2 regions of the Paenibacillus sp. Marseille-Q7038 genome follow, and region 2 is predicted to be linked to the other one. Evidence: riboswitches for the same ligand, from Rfam matches in the RefSeq annotation. Region 2 holds a riboswitch; the other holds the start of a gene.
What was found. A riboswitch is a leader RNA that binds a small molecule or an ion and turns the genes downstream of it on or off. The one in region 2 is predicted to bind cyclic di-AMP.
Positions count from the first base shown of each region.

Region 1: it holds a riboswitch for cyclic di-AMP, as region 2 does, so the genes downstream of both, ACWPWY_RS01000 (hypothetical protein) here and ACWPWY_RS18615 (C40 family peptidase) in region 2, are expected to answer to the same signal.

Region 1 is NZ_CBCOOM010000001.1:199,504-203,846, reverse strand. It holds gene ACWPWY_RS01010 (Nramp family divalent metal transporter) at 1-126, shown strand, start outside; gene ACWPWY_RS01005 (HAD family hydrolase) at 199-870, opposite strand; gene ACWPWY_RS01000 (hypothetical protein) at 1,071-1,484, opposite strand; cyclic di-AMP (ydaO/yuaA leader) riboswitch at 1,630-1,800, opposite strand; cyclic di-AMP (ydaO/yuaA leader) riboswitch at 1,893-2,111, opposite strand; gene ACWPWY_RS00995 (glutathione peroxidase) at 2,477-2,962, shown strand; tRNA gene ACWPWY_RS00990 (tRNA-Leu) at 3,019-3,101, opposite strand; gene ACWPWY_RS00985 (urease accessory protein UreF) at 3,433-4,152, shown strand.
Region 2 is NZ_CBCOOM010000002.1:300,446-304,788, reverse strand. It holds gene ACWPWY_RS18630 (4a-hydroxytetrahydrobiopterin dehydratase) at 1-126, shown strand, start outside; gene ACWPWY_RS18625 (c-type cytochrome) at 184-549, opposite strand; gene ACWPWY_RS18620 (GNAT family N-acetyltransferase) at 663-1,166, opposite strand; gene ACWPWY_RS18615 (C40 family peptidase) at 1,333-1,800, opposite strand; cyclic di-AMP (ydaO/yuaA leader) riboswitch at 1,805-1,944, opposite strand; gene ACWPWY_RS18610 (hypothetical protein) at 2,185-3,015, opposite strand; gene ACWPWY_RS18605 (M1 family metallopeptidase) at 3,026-4,343, opposite strand, start outside.

The DNA of each region.
Region 1 (4,343 bases), on a different contig from region 2:
TTTACAAGCAGCAAAAAAATGATGGGCGAATTCGTCAATAAAAAATGGCTAAGCATCTTATCTTGGACCATTGCAGGCATTATTGTTATTTTAAATGTATGTCTGCTCGCATTAACCCTTTTCTAAGCATAAAAAATAGTCTGCACAGAGTTGTTCTACTGTGCAGACTATTTTTTTAAATTCTTTTTCAATTTAGAATTATAAAAGCAGTGATATTAATTCATCTAAACTGGATATGGTATAATCCGGCGTATCACTTGCGCTTGCAGAGGGTTGGTATCTTCCATACCCTTGTAAAATTCGGATTGTTTTCATCCCGAGTAATTTAGCAGGAACAATATCGTTATCAATACGATCACCAATCATTATTGCTTCCGAAGGAGCACAGCCTGCTTTTTGCAAAGCATATTCATACAGTCTTACGTCCGGTTTAGCTAGTCCTTGTTCTGCGGAGCAGGCGATAACATCAACATAGGAACTAAGGCCATATTGCTGAAGCCGTTCAGCTGTACCTGGACTCTGATTCGCAATAATGCCAATTTGGTAATGTTCTCCGAGCTGAGCTAGAATTTTTTTAGCTTCTGGATAAGGGACTTCAAGTTCTTTACGGAATTTCAACTTAGGCCGAATATAAGCCCGATCCTCTTCCTTCGCAATCAACCGAGAGATGGCATACTGCATAGGGGAATCAATAAATGTAGAGTAACTTTCGATAAACTTCCCCCTAACATCCTCAATCGTTATTGAATAACCTCGATCTGCAGCACGCTCTACAAACTGATTCATAATATGGTCCACGGGTATCCATTCATCGACAAGCGTGTCCCCTACATCAAAAAAAAGCCACTTCACGTCAGACCACATTCCCATCTACTGCCTCAACCTTTCAAGTTACAATGATCTTCCATATAAAAAAGACCCATGATGATCATGAGTCTCACACTATGTGCATCTTATTTGACCATTATAGCAATGCAAGATTTGTTCCGCAATCATAGCAGGGATGCCCACCCTACTACATCATAGATGCAAAATAACTTTTACATTTATCATTTCAATCGAAAAACATTCTAATTAACAGCAGCTCGCTCTTCGTTCAACAAGAACCCGACTTCACCCTTGATTGTGAAAACGATATGATTCGCTCCCATCCCCCGGTATACACCGCGAGGATGATTCTGTTGAGTAATGATCGTTATCGGTTTTTGAGTCCATGGTCTGCATATTTGTAGAAAGCGACAGGTTAAATTCATGCTGTTTTCAAACAAAAATATCCGCCCTACTGTTGCATTAGGCAACGCCCATTTATGAGCAAAAGCAGTATCCATTCGGATAATATGCTGCACTCCAAGTCGTCTAACCTGTTTTTCTTCCTGTGCGCTATTCGTGAGAACAGCAAAGGATAGCTTTTTGTACATTAATAACCGAATAAAATTTCGAGCTGCTTCATTAGGTGCAGTAACCAGAATGATTTCATTATTCATTGTGTAAGCCTCCCTATGATTGAAAAGACAACAAAAAAAGAACACCATTTACATCATGAAGGCATGCCGGCGCTCTCCCACCCGAATAGGAATATAAGGAATCACGAAAATTCCTGATTACCCTCTCGGGTGCTCACGGTTCTGCTGCCTCTCCCTATATACGCTTACGAGGTTAGCTGCCGGATTCGGACAAGAGAGAGTTGCCCTATTCCCGGTCTGACGACCCGGAAATTCACCCCTTGGAATAAACAATCTTTCGAATGTTCATTCCCGTTTGGTTCCCCCGTTTTTATAAAAGATCCACCGAAAAATAAATAGATGAATCTAAAAATTCAGCGTAGAAAACAATAAAAAACCACAGAGGGTTAGCGCCCCTGCGGTCGATAAACGATCACAAGATTCATCATTCCTCTCTCAAATTATTAGCTTACGAGGTTAGCTGTCGGATTCGGACGGTGAGAGCCGCCCTTCCTTATCCACCGAATGGCAAATGCCATTCCACTTCAAAAGATTCACCCCAACAAAGTTCCTGAATCAGTTCTCACACCGATTCAATCAGCCCTGCTATCATTGGTTCCCCCGTTTTTCGTTTGAATAAATCAGACGAAAATTCAGCAAGCATAGTAATGAGAATTTCTATTGTTTTATAAAATGTAACTCGTCTTTCTTTGCGCTCAAGATTTACGATATGAATCATACACCCGAAGCGAAATGGTGTAAAGGTACTCAAAAGTTCACTTCAGCCAATATTAAGCCATAATCCCCTTAATTCACTCAAAACACGAAACAATAAAGCTTCCATTTCCTCTAATCTCTTCGTATCTCTGTATTTCACACACTTTCATTAAACCTAGAGAAGACAAGATATAAACTTCCTGCGTATTGTTTAACTTCCTATATTAATTGTTTAAAATTTAATTGTAGAAAATATTGTAAAACCCTTATCCATTCTCTTATAATGAGAAGAAAAAGACGAGGCGGTGGGTCAATCTATGTCCATATATGATTTCAATGTCAGCACCCTGAAAGGTCAAGAGCTTAACATGTCAGCTTACAAAGGTAAAGCTATGCTTATCGTTAATACCGCCAGCAAATGTGGACTATCACCACAATTCAAAGGACTGCAAGAACTCTATGACAAATTCAATCAACAGTCTTTTGAAGTGCTCGGTTTTCCAAGTAATCAATTCGCTCATCAAGAGCCAGGGACAAGCGATGACATCGCTGAATTTTGTCAGATGAATTACAGTGTCAGTTTCCCTATGTTCGAGAAAGTAAATGTGAACGGCGAGGAAGCTCATCCCCTCTTCAAATATTTAACTAGCAAGGCACCTGGTATTTTAGGATCGAAAGCGATTAAATGGAACTTCACTAAATTTCTTGTGGATCAAGAAGGTCACATTGTAAAAAGATACAGTCCACAGACGACCCCGGACAAGATTGAAGCTGATATCGCGAAGCTCTTATCACTTAAGTGATAAGAGCACAAAAAAGAGACCTTGAAGTCATGACTTCAAGGTCTCTTTTTGTTTTATGCGGTCGAGAGGACTCGAACCTCCACGGGTATACACCCACTACCCCCTCAAGGTAGCGTGTCTGCCATTCCACCACGACCGCGCAACTTGTTTATCAGCAATATTTTCGTGCCAACAAAATATATTATACACATAAACCTATGTGTTGTAAAGATGAAAATAAAAAATATTTTTTTACATGATAAAAACAAAAAACAGGCACTCAAAAATACCCACTTTACGTTAAATTGATGTTAATTTACATAACACATTATTGAAAAATAACAGATTTTTGTTGACTTTACCGGTTTTTGTATGTCAAAATAGGTATCAAATACAACGGAATCTTAATAATATCACACAAATATAACACCGTAATCAATCTCTACTCTGATCAATTTCCATTATCACGATAATTCAGGGAGGCGAACCGAATGAACCGAGGAAATAAGCTGCTCGACTACGTAAAACTGCTTGATTCCTCACTTCAAGTAGGAGGGTTTTCTCACTCCTTCGGACTTAAGTCAAAGATTGAGAAAGGAGTGATCCGTACTTCGCAGGATCTGGAGACGTTTATGCGTCTCGAACTTTACCCTAATCTCATCCGAATCGAAGGTCTCGCCATCAAGGGAACATACACCGCCTCTGCTAAGCAAGATTACTGGAGAATAGCACTTATCGATAAGATGCTTCATGTTCAGCACTTCCCTGCCGATAAACGGAATTCATCAAGAGCAACAGGAAAACGACTTATCAAGTTATCCAAAGCACTGCATCCATGGATGGACTTCTCTCCACTTGAGAAAGCCGCCGAACAGTATGGCGCTGTCATTTCCTTACCTGTCGTACATGCTTGGATTAATCACCAGCTTGGTGTCCCCCTATTAAACGCCGTATCCGGTTATCTCCACGCTGCCAAGAATGCGTGCTTCCTCCACGCTACTCAACTTCTCTCTACGGAACCAAACGAACTTGAACAACTACGCAAGACATTAGGAGATCATTTGGATCAGGAATGGAACAAAATAGATCTGTCTGATGCCTCTGTATTTCATCGCTCTCGATTCACCATACAACCCCTTATTCCTAACTTTCCTTTCAATGAAGGAGTAACAAAGGCATCCAGAGTTCCATCGAAACTCACCTCGTATTAAGAAACCCCTCTCCGTACTCATCCCCAAAACACGCCGACTATCCATTCCGGCGTGTTTTTCCTCATGTATCGTCGATATTGTCGGAAAAGAAAGACGTATGTAAGTTATTCATCATTGTTAGATGACGTAATAACGTATATAATATAATCATACTTTTCTGGAAAAACAAAGAAGAAAACTCCTTCTTTATT
Region 2 (4,343 bases):
ATTACGATTGACCATAAAGTAGTCACCTTACGACTTACTTCCTGGGACGACGGGGGCATCACTGCTATTGATATTAAAGAGGCTCAGCAATATAACGAAGCATACAATAGAATGATGCAAGTGTAATGAAAACACGCCTTAATTTCTCTCTGAAGGGAGAAGTTAAGGCGTGTTTTTGTTCATTCACTTTTTCTCGGACAACCAAAGAGCAAGGTTCGCAATTTCCTCATCAGAAAGTTGCCCTTCAAAAGCAGGCATTTTTCCTCCGCCTTTACCCTTACTAATCGTTTTATAAAGCTGCTCGGCATTGGATTCAGCACCAACTTTTTGCAAGGAAGGACCTACGCCTCCTTCAAGCTGGTTTCCATGACAAGAGATACAGCTTCCTTTTGCTTTTTCTTCAGCACTTGCTGCGTCCAGAGTTACCTGGGGCATAACGGGTCCGGCTTCTTCTGCCATCTCTTGTTCTCTTCCTGGCACCGTAAACATTAACACGAGGGCAAAAGCGCAAGCGAAGAAAAACAAACCGCTCATGATCCATTTCTTCATTTGTAGTGTCCTCCTACTATGTACAATCCTTATTTTATTATAATGTAACCGGCTTCAGGTTCATAGTATTTTATGGTAAATATTTAAACAAAAGTGAGAAAATGCAAACACTCCTAAATAGGGCTTGTCTTTTCATAAACCATACAATGGAATAATTGATAGCCTTCAGGAGTCAGCCGCTCATATGTGTCCTCAATAACGAACCCGGCTTTTTCATACGCTCGAATGGCCCGTGTATTCCAGGTCAGCACTTCCAAATCAATGACATGACGTGGATTTCTTTTTTGTGCCTCATGTATAACAGAAGATACAAAGGCTGGACCGTATCCGTTGCCACACAAAGAGGGTCTCATACCGAAACCGAGCCGAGTGACTCCTTCCATAGGAAAAAGTTGAGCAAAACCACATAGTGCAGGTAACTCTTGATCCCTTACTATAGATAAATATTGCTGTGCTCTTAGCACGGGGTCTCCAAACTCAATCTCTAAAGCTTTCATCTGATCCCAAGGCAGCCAGCCATATATATTATAAGGAGGTTCGTACTGCCAGGTACTAATCTCCGCCGCTTGCTCTTCGGTCATAGGCATGACTCGGAAAATAGGGTTTATCGGTGTCATAGGATCACTCCTTCACCTAGAATTTGTCTTCCCTAACACTCTACAGGCTAGGAGAGAGGCAAGGCAAGCACTTTGGAGTATGAGATAAATAAAAAAACTCGAACCTGATTACTTTTTGTGAAAAAAGTAGTCAAGGCCGAGTTCTTAGGGTAATAATATAGAAATATTAGTCAATAGTAGCTGTTTCAAACTGTTCTGTACTCATAATTCGTTTTGCGCCTACATAACGCTTTGCATAGTAATTTTCGTCAAGTTTACTGATGGTCACACCTTTAGAAGAAGAAGCATGTGCAAACTTACCATCTCCAACAAAAATACCTACGTGGGATACCCCTTTACCGCTGGTATTAAAGAATACAAGATCGCCAGTTCTAATATCAGAACGAGAGACTTCTTTACCCATGTTGAATTGTGAACCGGATTGTCTTGGCAATTCGATCCCAAGCTTCTCGAATACATACATCGTGAAACCAGAACAATCAAAACCACTAAGTGTAGTTCCACCGTATTTATAATCTGTTCCCTGAACGCTTTCAATTACCTTGTCCATCTTGGAATCAGCAAATGCACTCCCTGTTCCAATGGATAATGCGATCGCTAGGCTTAGCGCTGCAGCAGTTAATGTCTTTTTCAAAAAAAATAACTCCTTCCAATGCCTGCGAGGTTAGCTTAAGGATTCGGTAGAAGGTTCCCCTATGACCACTCTGTTGCGAGATCAATTCACCCGTAATATGGTTCCCCCGCTTCCCAGGTACCAGGAATTTGGCGTATCTGATGATATGTACCTGTGAAGACGTATGTATTCCCAATTCATAAAACAATCAAATGACTATGTAAGTTAAAAGCTTGACTAATTTAGTTACAATAGATTACAAAGTTGTCACAACATGTTCTGGGCTTATTGTAACAGAATATGTGTAAATTTGGCAATCGTTTTCAGGGAAAAACACAAAAAAGCCTGACTCATTCGATAATGAGCTAGGCTTATCTTTTTGTAGGAAGCAATATAATGCTAACTTTAAGAGTTATCAGAGCTGCTTTTTGAATACCAGAGACTGAAGTGAGAGCTGATTTTCCATACATTCATAATGGATCGAATGAGATGATAGGATTGCTGTAGAACCAGAGCTAGAAGTCCTGTCCAAATGAATGAAACGGCTGTGAATGAACCAAATATCGCAAGGGTAATGAAACCGAGCAAAAGGGAGACCAAGGCTACTGGAACGGCATACCGGATACAGATCCATATAGACACCGATCCGCTGCGTTTCCCAATAACTCCAATCTGACAGTAAAGCAGCAGCTGCTTTACTGCATAGCCGTAGATCATCCATAAGAGAAGGTAAGGAATGATTTTGGTAAGAACAGACAAATTATAAATAGCTGTAATAAGGTTCGGAAGAATAACAGGAACAATCCAGTAAGCAGGGATGAGTAATAGTATGACCTCTATAAAATAGAGGAGAGATGTTTTTTTCCAGTGTTGCTTAATGCCTTGAAAGAAAGCCAGACCTTTTGCTGCATTCGCTTGTTGATGCAGACTGTGAAGTAATCCCGCCCGAATGAGCGGGGTCATTAGCATTCGAATGAGGAACATAAGGACGAGCAGCCAGGCGTACTGATGAACGAGCGGGCTTACCGATAAACTAAGCTGACCTTCCATCCAAAACAGCACCTTACTGAGCTCGTGAGGCGGAGGATCCGGATAGCGCATCAACAGAGGCACCACAGCAGAAGAAACAATCTTATAAAGAAACATTCCCCAGACCAGTTGGTATATAAAAAGAAACAATACGACAAAATAATGCTCTCTCATAGACTTGAATCCTTCTGATATATAAACTTTCATCGACTACACCTCACCATGACAGACTTCCAAGCAGGGTCTCAATCAGTTTCGTAATACTGATATTAAACCGAGTCTGTATCTCTTCTTCTACTTCAGCGCTCATATAGTTATTTATATGTTTATTCTCAATGGCGATTGAGTAGGAAGGATCTACCATGACCCATTCTATAGGTTCCTTATACGTAAGATTGTAGATAATATTTGCATCTTTGCCGTTCCACTCTTTGCGAATCATATGACCATCTTTAAAGGCAAACACCACTGGGATTTTGGCGTAGTCTCCTGCTTTCTTCGTCAATTTTACGGTTGAGATATAGTTCGTTTCCGTTTCTGTACTCTGATCCTGAACTGAAATCGAGTCTACGGCAAAGTCAGCCATCATGTTGCTGTATACATATTGATCAAAGAAATTAGCCCATGACTTGCGGGTAACTTGTTCTACAACGGTCTGGAAATCTTTCGTTGTCGGATGTTTAAAACGATACTTGGCGGCATAGGTAGACATTACTTTGTCCATTTTTTTGATGCCGATCTGCTGTTCAATAGCACGCAAGATGAGCTTTCCGCGGGTATACACATTTTCTGCATAATGCTGTTGTGAATCATATTTCCATGCTTCCTGCGTGAGGGAGGCAGGAGAGGTAATATAACCGGACTGCAATGGAATGTTGGACGAAATACCATACTCTTGTTCCATTAAGCGGTCCTCAGCATAGGAGGTAAAGGCCTCATCAAGCCATGCTTCTTCAAACTCATTACTTGCGATCATGCCATAGAAGTACTGATGTCCAATCTCATGAATGACCGTTCGCTCCAGCTCATAACCAGGTGATGTATCATCTGCGCCAAAGGCGGTGATCAAGGTAGGATACTCCATTCCGCCGGCACCATTCCCTGCTTTGGGAGGTACTACGATGGATAATGTGGAATACGGGTACTTACCGTACCATTTGCTAAAATTAGAAAGTGCAGATTTGGCTGCATACAAGTAGCGGTCTTTAAGATCAGCATGTGCAGGGTCTAGAAAAAGCTTGATTCGGACTCCGGGCACATTTGGTGCAGAGAACGGTTCATCTACCACAACAAAGTCGGGGGAAGCGGCCCAAGCAAAGTCATGAACATCGTCAGCATAGAACTGATAAATACGCTGACCATTCTGTTTATAATAAGGTTTGGTTGGGAAACCGGTTGCTGCTACGGTATAATTAGCAGGCACCTCGATGCGTACACTATAAATCCCAAAGTCTGAGTAAAATTCGGAATTACCATGATATTGATGCAAATTCCAACCTTCAGTCTTACGGTTGCGTGTTCCGACTGGTTCATAA